3 regions of the Pseudomonas sp. GW821-FHT09A09 genome follow, and region 2 is predicted to be linked to each of the others. Evidence: predicted binding sites of a transcription regulator. Region 2 holds the regulator's gene; each other region holds the start of a gene.

Region 1 (3,607 bases), on a different contig from region 2:
GATCATCGCCGGCATCGTCGCCGCGACCCTGGCCAACCATGCGGCGGCCGGTGCCGTGGGAGCCTGGTTCGGCAGCTTCTTCTCGGATGCGGTGTTGCATTGGATCCTCGCGGCGAGTTTCTGCGCCACGGCCCTGTGGACCCTGGTGCCCGACAAACTCGACGACGACGAAGCCAGCACCACGCGCAAATTCGGGCCGTTCCTGACCACGCTGATTGCGTTCTTCCTGGCGGAAATCGGTGACAAGACGCAGATCGCCACGGTGATGCTGGCGGCGCAGTACCCGGAGTTGTGGCTGGTGATCATCGGCACCACCCTGGGCATGCTGATTGCCAACGTGCCGGTGGTATTGGCGGGGAATTTCGCGGCGGAAAAACTGCCATTGACCTTGATTCGTCGACTGGCAGCCACGGCGTTCTTCATCCTGGCCGTGGTGGCGGTGTACAAGGCCATGCAGAGCAGCGGCTGGATCTAGATCTGTAAACCCAATCCAATGTGGGAGCTGGCTTGCCTGCGATGCAGGCAACTCGGTCTAGCAGATGAACCGAGCCGATGCTATCGCAGCGGTGCGGCGATCCGACAAGCCAGCTCCCACATTTGGATCATCAGCGAACCTGGAGCATCAGGATTTTTTGGCCTGCTGATACAGCGGCATCACTTTTGGAATCGCGGCCTGCAACGACGCGATTCGGCTGTCGGAAGCCGGGTGTGTGCTCATGAACTCAGGAGGCGCACCCTCCGAAGCCTTGGCCATTTTGTTCCACAGCGTAATCGCTGCGTTCGGGTTGTAGCCGGCACGAGCGGACAACTCCAAACCAATCAAGTCAGCTTCGTTTTCATTGGCGCGACTGTTGGGCAAGGTCATGCCGTACTGAACGGCTGCATCACCGAGCGCCATGCTGTCCTGACCCAGGCCAAAGATCGCGGCGGCCCCCTGCTTGGCCATCTCGATACCGTATGCCTTGGACATGGCTTCACGGCTGTGTTCGCGCAAGGCGTGGGCGATTTCATGCCCCATTACCGCCGCCAACTCATCATCGGTCAGCTTGAGCGTTTCGATCAGCCCGCTATAGACAAAAATCTTGCCGCCCGGCCCGCAGTTGGCGTTGATCTCGTCACTCTTGATCAGGTTCACTTCCCATTGCCATTGCGCTGCATCTGGGCGGAAAGCCGGCACCTGGACAATCAAACGCTTGGCAATCGCCTGCACGCGCTTGGCATTGGCACTGGTCTTGTCGACAACGCCCTTGCCACTGGCCTCGGTCAAGGTCTTTTGGTAGGACTGCGCGTACATCTGGTCGACTTCCTGGCTCGACAACATGCTGTACATATATTGCTTGCGCTCAACACCCACCGCGCCGCCGCTGGTGGTGTTGACCGCCTGGCAACCCGCCATGAGCAACGCCGTAACCAACCCACTTACCGCCCAAGACTTCTTCATGAACACGCTCCCTGAAAACATGCCGCGTATCGTAGGCGGTCAATTGTATCGGCGCCAGATACACCAGACGTGTAACCGCTGAATTTCGGATACATCCCACACGCCCACTGCGGCAGCGAAAGTCTCATTTGCGACACCCCGCACTATTTTGTAGGACAAGCCTTAAGCCTCCCGACCCCGTGGCCGATACAAAAAAGCAGCCAATCTCCCCCTGCGTCCGGAGCGTTCATGAAATTCAAGTCGATTCAGTTTTCTGTCGCGGCACTGACCGGGGCCATCGTGCTGAGTGTGGTCGCAGTGCTGGTGCTCTATGCCTTGTTTGCCGGCGCACGCACCCAGGAGATGGTGCAGGAACGCACCCAGGCGCAGTTCGAGCAAATCATCGAGCAACGCCTCACCACCCTGGCGCAAACCCAGGCCACGCTGATCCAGCGTGAGTTGGAAGCCCCCCTGGTGACTGCCAAGGGCCTGGCCACCACCAACGCTCTGCTCGGCATGAAAGACGCCAAGGGCGAGCCAGCCCTGCAGATCGGCCGCGAACAGCTGATCGGCCTGCTGCATGAAACCGTGGTGCGCAACCCGAAAATCCTCGGTGCCTACATCGGCTGGGAACCCAACGCGATCGACCACAATGACGCCGCCTACATCAACAGCCCCATCGTCGGCATGGCCGCTGACGGCCGCTTCCTGCCCTGGTGGTATCGCAACGCCGATGGCAGCCTGGGCCTGGACAAGCTGGCCGACGTCAACGACCAGAACATCCTCTCCACCGGCGTGCGCGCCAGTGAGTACTACCTGTGCTCCAAGGAAACCAGGAAGCCCTGCGCCATCGACCCTGCCCCTTATAAAGTGGGCAACGCCATGGTGATGCTGGCCTCGTTTATCGAACCGATCATGATCGACGGCACCTTCCAGGGCATCGTCGGTGCCGACCTGTCGGTGAACTTTATCCAGGAAATGCTCACCCGCGCCGACCAGAACCTCTACAACGGCGCTGGCGAACTGGCCCTGATCTCCAGCAACGGGCGCCTGGTGGCTTACACCAAGGACGCCAGCAAGCTCGGTGAAAAAGCCACCGACCTGCTCGACAGCAACGAACTGGCCAACCTCAGCCAATTGAAAGTCGGCGAAGTGCGCTACGACATCGACAAGGAACACGGACACATCGAGCTGTTCCTGCCGTTCAATATTGGCCAGGCAGAAGCCCGCTGGACCCTGATGCTGCAACTGCCGCTCAGTGCGGTGATGGCCGACTCGCAAAAACTGCAAAGCGACCTGCAAGCCCAACGCAAGACTGACACCTTCGGCATGGCCATGGTCGGCCTGCTGATCGCCGGCATCGGCTTGCTGGTGATCTGGCTGGTGGGCCACGGTATCGCCCGCCCGCTCAAACAAATGGTGGCCATGCTCAACGACATCGCCCAGGGCGAAGGTGACCTGACCCGCCGCCTGACCAGCGATCGCGCCGATGAACTGGGCGCGATTGCCAGCGGCTTCAATACCTTCCTGATCAAGCTGCAGGGCATGATCACCCAGGTGGTGAGTTCGGTGCAGAAGGTCAGCGACTCGTCGGAGCACACCGCCGACATCGCGATTCGCACCAACCAGGGCGTGCATAAACAGATGGTGGAGATCGACCAGGTCGCGACCGCTGTGCATGAGATGACCGCCACTGCGCAGGACGTAGCGCGCAACGCCACCCAGGCCGCTCAGGCCGCCAGCCATGCCGACCAGGCGGCGAGCCAGGGCATGCGCATCGTGCGCGACACCTCCACCTCCATCGGCGCCCTCGCCGAGGAAATCGGCAAGGCCGTAGGCGTGGTGCAAACCCTGGCCAAGGACAGCGAGAACATCAACGCCATCCTCACTGCGATCCGCGGGATTGCCGAGCAGACCAACCTGCTGGCGCTCAACGCCGCCATCGAGGCGGCGCGGGCCGGCGAGCAGGGCCGTGGTTTTGCCGTAGTGGCTGATGAAGTGCGCAACCTGGCGCAGAAAACCCAGAAGGCCACCGAAGAAATCCAGACCATGATCCAGCAGCTGCAACAGGGCACGCGGGACGTGGTGCGGGTGATGGAAGACAGCCAGAACCGTACCGATGAAAGCGTGCAACACGCGGCCAAGGCGGCCGAGGCGCTGGAGACGATTACTCAGGCGGTGTCGGTG
Region 2 (3,607 bases):
GGCTCGGGCGCCGCAGCCGCAACGGGTGCGGCCGAGGTGTCGGCAGGTTCTGCCAGGCGCGCCAGGGCGGCCAGCAGTTCCGGAGTGGCGGCAGTGATCGGTGCACGGTCGCGCACTTCGCTGAACATGCCGTTGACCGCATCCAGTGCTTCGAGAATCACGTCCATCAATTCCGAGTCAACGTGACGCTCACCCTTGCGCAGGATGTCGAACACGTTCTCGGCGATGTGGCAGCACTCCACCAGCTCATGGAGCTGGAGGAAGCCGGCGCCCCCTTTTACAGTGTGAAAACCGCGAAAAATTGCATTGAGCAGGTTCGCATCATCCGGTCGGCTTTCCAGCTCGACCAGTTGTTCGGACAGTTGCTCTAAAATTTCGCCGGCCTCTACAAGGAAATCCTGAAGGATTTCTTCATCGGCGCCGAAGCTCATGTGGGTGCTCCTTAGAAGCCTAAACTGGATAACAGGTCATCAACATCATCCTGACCCGATACAACGTCTTCACGTTTATCGGCATGAATCTGCGGACCTTCACCCTTGGCGAGATGTTTTTGTGGATCTTTTTCCGAGAGGATCGCTGCGCGGTCATGTTCGATACCGGCAAAGCGGTCAACCTGGCCTGCCATAAGCACCAATTTGAGCAAGTTGCTTTCCACTTCGGTGACCAATTGGGTCACACGCTTGATCACCTGGCCGGTGAGGTCCTGGTAATCCTGGGCCAGCAGAATGTCGTTGAGGTTGCTGGAAACCGTGCGGTTTTCCTGCTCGCTGCGCGACAAAAAGCCGTCGACCCGACGCGCCAATTCACGAAACTCTTCCGCGCCCACTTCCCGACGCATGAAGCGGCCCCAGTCAACGCTGAGGGCCTGGGCTTCATTGGCCATTCCATTGACCAGGGGCGTGGCGTTCTCCACCAGGTCCATGGTGCGGTTGGCCGCCGCCTCAGTCAGCCTGACCACGTAGGACAGGCGTTCGGTGGCATCGGTGATTTGCGAAATCTCTTCGGCCTGGGGCATGTGCGGGTCAATCTGGAAATTGACGATCGCACTGTGCAGCTCGCGCGTGAGCTTGCCCACTTCCTGGTACAGGCCGCGGTCACGGGTCTGGTTGAGCTCATGGATTAACTGCACCGCGTCGCCAAACTGGCCTTTTTCAAGGCTGTCGACCAACTGGTGAGCATGCTTTTTCAGGGTCGACTCGAAGTCTCCCTGTGACGTTTCTTTATGCTCCATAGCTCCCCCGTGGCAGCATCAATGACCGATGCGTTCGAAGATTTTCTCGATCTTCTCTTTCAAGGCCAGCGCAGTGAATGGCTTGACCACGTAACCGTTTACCCCGGCTTGGGCGGCTTCGATGATCTGCTCACGCTTGGCTTCGGCGGTCACCATCAGCACAGGCAGGCTGCGCAGTTTTTCATCAGCACGCACGTGGCGCAGCAAATCGATACCGGTCATGCCCGGCATGTTCCAGTCGGTTACCAGAAAGTCGATGCTCCCGCTGTTGAGGATCGGAATCGCCGTAATGCCGTCATCCGCCTCGACCGTGTTTGTGAACCCAAGATCACGCAACAGGTTTTTTATGATCCGCCGCATCGTTGAGAAGTCATCAACGATGAGGATTTTCATGTTCTTGTCCAATTCGACCTCCAAGCAGTCTTAAACGCGCCCAGCACCTGGACGCGCCATTTCAATCAACAGGCGTTACACAAAAAGGACTGCCCAGGGCACCACGGTACGAACCCGCGAAAGCGTGGGCTTTCACGGTAGCGTCTGCAGTGTCCCCACACTGCCTGTCAGCGCGCTCGCCACTCTCCCAATCGCCCCCGCAAGCGGGCTGCGCACTGGCTATGCAGCTGGCTGACACGCGACTCGCTGACCCCCAGGACCTCACCGATTTCCTTGAGGTTCAGCTCTTCGTCGTAGTACAGCGCCAACACCAGTCGCTCACGCTCCGGCAAATTGGCGATCGCGTCCGCCAACGCGCCCTGGAAGCGTTCATCTTCCAGGTCACGCGACGGCTCGAGATGTGCACTCGCGCCGTCCTCGTGCAGCCCTTCGTGTTCGCCGTCCTGCAACAGGTCGTCGAAACTGAACAGGCGGCTGCCCAAGGTATCGTTCAAAATCCCGTAGTAATCATCGAGACTCAATTGGAGTTCGGCCGCAACTTCATGATCTTTAGCGTCACGACCGGTTTTTGCTTCAATTGCGCGAATTGCATCACTGACCATGCGCGTATTGCGGTGCACCGAACGCGGTGCCCAATCGCCTTTGCGCACTTCGTCGAGCATCGCGCCACGGATACGGATACCCGCATACGTCTCAAAACTTGCACCCTTGCTCGCGTCGTATTTGGTCGACACTTCGAGCAGGCCGATCATGCCGGCCTGGATCAGGTCTTCGACCTGGACGCTGGCCGGCAGGCGTGCCAGCAGGTGATAGGCGATACGCTTGACCAACGGCGCGTAGCGCTCGATCAACTCGCCCTGGCTGTCACGGGCAGACTTCTTGTACGCGTTGTAGCCAGTCGCTGTCATAGCACGGGTCCTGCGCTCGTCTGATGCACCAATCGCTCGACGAAAAACTCCAGATGCCCCCGCGGGTTGGCGGGCAACGGCCAGGTATCGACCTTCTGGGCAATGGCCTTGAACGCCAGTGCGCACTTCGAACGAGGGAACGCTTCATAGACCGCACGCTGCTTTTGCACGGCCTTGCGCACACACTCGTCATAAGGAACTGCGCCGACGTATTGTAAGGCGACATCGAGGAAGCGATCCGTGACCTTGGTCAACTTGGCGAACAGGTTTCGCCCCTCCTGCGGGCTTTGGGCCATGTTGGCCAGCACGCGGAAGCGGTTCATGCCGTAGTCACGGTTAAGCAGTTTGATCAGGGCGTAGGCGTCGGTGATCGAGGTGGGTTCATCGCAGACCACCAGCAGCACTTCTTGCGCCGCGCGCACGAAGCTGACCACGGACTCGCCGATCCCGGCGGCGGTGTCGATCACCAGCACGTCGAGGTTGTCGCCGATATCACTGAAGGCCTGGATCAGGCCGGCATGCTGCGCCGGGCTCAGGTGCACCATGCTCTGGGTGCCCGAGGCGGCCGGCACGATCCGAATGCCACCGGGGCCCTGGAGCAGCACATCGCGCAGCTCACAACGGCCTTCGATCACATCGGCGAGGGTGTGTTTGGGTGTCAGCCCCAGCAGAACGTCGACGTTCGCCAACCCCAGGTCAGCATCCAGCAGCATGACGCGACGGCCAAGCTCTGCCAGGGCCAGGGACAAATTCACTGACACGTTAGTTTTCCCGACGCCACCTTTGCCGCCGGTCACCGCGATCACCTGTACGGGATGCATGCTGCCCATTTTATTTCTTTACCTTGTCTTGCTTAGACGCAGGCTACATGGCTTGGCCGCGTGAAACGCTTGCAGACCATCGATGTAGATACATTTCACGGTGTTCATGCTGCCCTCAACCGACCCGTTTTGCCGGGTTGTGGTAAAGGTCAGCGAACATGTCGGCCATCGCTTCCTCGCTAGGCTCTTCTTGCATTTGCACGCTGACTGCACGGCTGACCAACTGATGACGGCGCGGCAGATGCAGATCATCC
Region 3 (3,607 bases), on a different contig from region 2:
CGTGCATCCCAGATGCCCAGGTCGGCAGCACCGAGGCGGCTTTGCAGGTACTCGCGGGTGGCCGTGGGGCCATCATGCAACGTGAGGCTGACCGGGCCGCCGACAGGTGCGGGCACGTCGGTGGTTACCGGGTGCTGGCCTTCGAGCCACGCCAGCAGGCCGCCGTCCAGGTAGTGGTATTTCTGGTGGCCGATCACGTCGAGCATCCAGATGAAGCGCCCGGCCCAGCCGCCGCCTTCGTCGTCATAGACCACGTAGGTCGCGTCCGGGGTGTGGCCCAGTTCGCCGAAGAGTTTTTCCAGGTCGGCCTTGTGCGGCAGCAGGCCAGGGGCGGGTGGCTGGCCCAGTTGGGTGCGCTTGGGGTCAACGAAATGCGCGCCGGGGATATGCCCTTCGGCGTAGCGGGCGGCACTGGTGAGGTCCACCAGAATCAGGTGTTCGGCATCAAGGCGACCTTGCAGGTCGCTGGACTCGATCACCAGCGGCAAGCCAGAGAAGTCAGGCATGTGAGGTCTCCTGGGCACAAATGTTGGCGATAAAAGAGGGCGATTGTAGCGCAAGCATCAGGCGCTGCGGTTGGTAAAGCTGTGCAGGGCTTTCTCGATGCACTGGGCGGTTTTGCCGAACGCCTGCACGGTGGTTTCCGAGAACGGCCCGCCACCCTGATCGGCCACCATCAACATCACCACGCGGCCATTGCAGCTCAGGGAGCGCAGCAGCAAATGCTCGCCGGTGAACAGGCGACGCAGGATCGGCGGTAACAGCGCCGAAAACTGCGCATGGTTCTCGGGGTTGAGGCGTACCTGGGCGGATTTCTCCAGCAAGCGTTGCAGCAGCGTGCTGTTGACCACGTCCAGGCTCAGATTCGCGGCGTCTTTGGGCAAGCCGTCAGCCTGGTGCACTCGCAGCGTGCTCAGGGCGCGATCGGCCATGAACAGCAAGACCCGTTGCATGCCGCTGGCCACCAGGGCCTCTTTGGCGCAGGTGGTCAGGTGCATGGCGTTGGCAAAGCGGCTTGGCTCCACCAGCAATTCGGTGCAGCGCTTGCGCCACACCGCCAGGGACTCAGCCGTGGGTGGCGGCGCCGGCAGCAGGCCTCGATGGATCTTCTGCACATGCCACGGCCAGATCAGCGACAGCGCCGGGTGCCACAAGTCGGGCATCAGGGTTGCGCGGGCACTGGTCACCGCTTGCTGGTGAACCTGCTGCTGTACCTCGGCCAAAGGCTGTTGCAGGTACAGCGCGGTGAGGTATTGCCAGCGTTCGGTGTGCGGGCAGGTCCAGGATTCCTGGGCCGACATCGCCAGGCCATTGGCCAAAAGCACGGTGTTGGCCGGCTGATTCAGCCAGCGACGCAAATTGGGTTCGGCATCGAGCAGTTGCTGGTGGCGCAGCGGGTCATCTTCACGGGCGATGTGCAGGGCCTTGACCAGCAGGCGTTGCTCGGTCAGCAAGAGCGTATAGCCCTGGGAGACCCAGATCGGCAGGTGCCAGGTTTCGGTCAGGCCGACGCACAGGTCCAGGAGGCGCACACCGAACAATTCCTGCTCGACCTGGCGCGCGGACTGGCCCTTGTGGATCACCCGCAGTTCCCATTCTTCCAGGAGTTTGGGGTACGCCACGGCCATTGGCCACAACGGCGACAGGAACAACAGGCTGCCCCAGTGGATGTCTTGCCACAGCCGCGCCAGGCGGCTGGCGAACAGGCCGTTGGCTTGCTGTGATGCATGCTGGCTCACCAGCAGCAGTTGGCGCAGCGCCACGGGAATTTCGTTGGCCGGCACTGAAGGCAAGCGTGCCAGCAGCTCTTCGGCGCGCTTGAGACCGAGGCGGTTAAGCGCCACTTCAAGGTTTTCGGCCGGTTCCGCCAGGCTGCCGTGGGTATGGCTGTTGGCTTCGCGCATCACGCTGAGCACCAGCGCGGGGCTGTTCTGCATCAGTTCGGCAATGTCTCGCAATGAACTGCGGCTGTCGCGGATGGCTTTGCACACGCGCTCGTGGCTGGCCTGTGGGACGGGCAGCAGCACATCGTCCAGGCGCTTGATCCAAGCGGCGAGGGTGGTGGGTTTTGAACTTGGGACTGTCGTTTCATTAGCCATGATTGGGGCGCGATCATCACTTGCATTCAACACGCCCGGAACGGGCCGAATTGGCTTTTCGCCTTAACGGGCTATAGTCTGGCGCAGTTTTGCCGATAAGTAGAACAAGAGTTTTCGGCTACACCCAATATGTCCATGAACCCGACGGCGCAAGTACAGATCCCCTATGGCTAAAATTATCGGCATCATCGTCGTCATCGCAAGCGTGCTCGGTGGGTACGTCCTGTCCCACGGTAAAATTGCTGCACTGATCCAGCCTTTCGAAGTGCTGATTATCGGTGGTGCCGCGTTTGGTGCATTCCTGCAGGCCAACCCTGGCTACATGACCATGCACGTGATCAAGAAGTCGCTGGGCATGTTCAGCTCGCGCTTCTCCCACACCTTCTACCTGGATGTGCTGGGGCTGATCTACGAGATTCTCAACAAGAGCCGCCGCGAAGGCATGATGGCCATCGAAGCCGACATCGAAGATGCCGCAGCCAGCCCGATTTTCGCCAAGTACCCGGCCGTGCTCAAAGATGAGCGCATGACCGCCTACATCTGTGATTACCTGCGCATCATGTCCTCCGGCAACATGGCTCCCCATGAGCTGGAAGGCCTGTTCGACATGGAACTGTTCAGCCTCAAGGAAGAGCTGGAGCATCCCTCCCATGCGGTGACCGGCATTGCCGACGGCATGCCCGGTTTCGGTATCGTCGCGGCGGTACTGGGTATCGTGGTCACCATGGCGTCCCTGGGCGAAGGCGACCAAAAGGCTATCGGCATGCACGTAGGTGCGGCACTGGTGGGTACCTTCTTCGGTATTCTCGCGGCCTATGGTTTCTTCGGCCCGCTGGCCACCTCCCTGGCCCACGACGCCAAGGAAGAAGTGAACCTCTACGAAGCGATCAAGGCGTGCCTGGTGGCTTCGGCCTCTGGCATGCCGCCATCGCTGGCGGTGGAGTTCGGGCGCAAGGTGCTGTACCCGAAACACCGCCCAAGTTTTGCCGAGCTGGAACAAGCGGTTCGCGGTCGCTAAGTCATGGAAAACAACCAGCCGATAATCATCAAGCGCGTCAAGCGCTTCGCTGCGGGACACCATGGCGGCGCCTGGAAAATCGCCTTCGCCGACTTTGCGACGGCGATGATGGCGTTCTTCCTGGTGCTGTGGTTGATGTCTACCGCCACGCCTGAACAGAAAATCGCCATCGCCGGCTACTTCAAGGACCCGATTGGCTTCTCGGAAAGCGGTACGCCCTTTGTGATCGACCTGGGCGGCTCGCCACAGCTGGCGCCTGAGCGCACCATCAACCCCGAGGTCAAGACCGAGACGCCGCAGCAGAACATTCCTATCGAGCGCGAAACTGTCGAATCGATGGCGGAGCAGGTCGAGAAGGAACGCCTGGAATTGCTGCTGCAGGAGCTGCAGACCAAGGTCGAGGAAAATCCGCAACTGCTGAAGTTCAAGGACCAGATTTCTTTCGAAATCACGCCTGAAGGCTTGCGCATCCAGATCACAGACGCCGCCA

Evidence for each region. Region 2 encodes FliA, which starts transcription of late flagellar genes. Its sites were predicted from a motif close to CTAAAGTTTNNNNNNNNNNNGCCGNTAA; they were not measured.
Region 1: AC07OV_RS11885 (methyl-accepting chemotaxis protein) is a predicted target of FliA. The motif match lies at 1,604-1,631, and genes of this name have one in related genera.
Region 3: motA (flagellar motor stator protein MotA) is a predicted target of FliA. The motif match lies at 2,171-2,198, and genes of this name have one in related genera.

What each region holds. Positions count from the first base shown of each region.
Region 1 is NZ_JBWKPU010000011.1:53,483-57,089, forward strand. It holds gene AC07OV_RS11875 (TMEM165/GDT1 family protein) at 1-475, shown strand, start outside; gene AC07OV_RS11880 (M48 family metallopeptidase) at 623-1,441, opposite strand; gene AC07OV_RS11885 (methyl-accepting chemotaxis protein) at 1,670-3,607, shown strand, end outside.
Region 2 is NZ_JBWKPU010000035.1:10,889-14,495, reverse strand. It holds gene AC07OV_RS24660 (chemotaxis protein CheA) at 1-431, opposite strand, end outside; gene AC07OV_RS24655 (protein phosphatase CheZ) at 443-1,231, opposite strand; gene AC07OV_RS24650 (chemotaxis response regulator CheY) at 1,250-1,624, opposite strand; gene fliA (RNA polymerase sigma factor FliA) at 1,792-2,532, opposite strand; gene fleN (flagellar synthesis regulator FleN) at 2,529-3,362, opposite strand; gene flhF (flagellar biosynthesis GTPase FlhF) at 3,469-3,607, opposite strand, start outside.
Region 3 is NZ_JBWKPU010000018.1:95,947-99,553, reverse strand. It holds gene AC07OV_RS17495 (rhodanese-like domain-containing protein) at 1-506, opposite strand, end outside; gene AC07OV_RS17490 (HDOD domain-containing protein) at 564-2,099, opposite strand; gene motA (flagellar motor stator protein MotA) at 2,266-3,117, shown strand; gene motB (flagellar motor protein MotB) at 3,121-3,607, shown strand, end outside.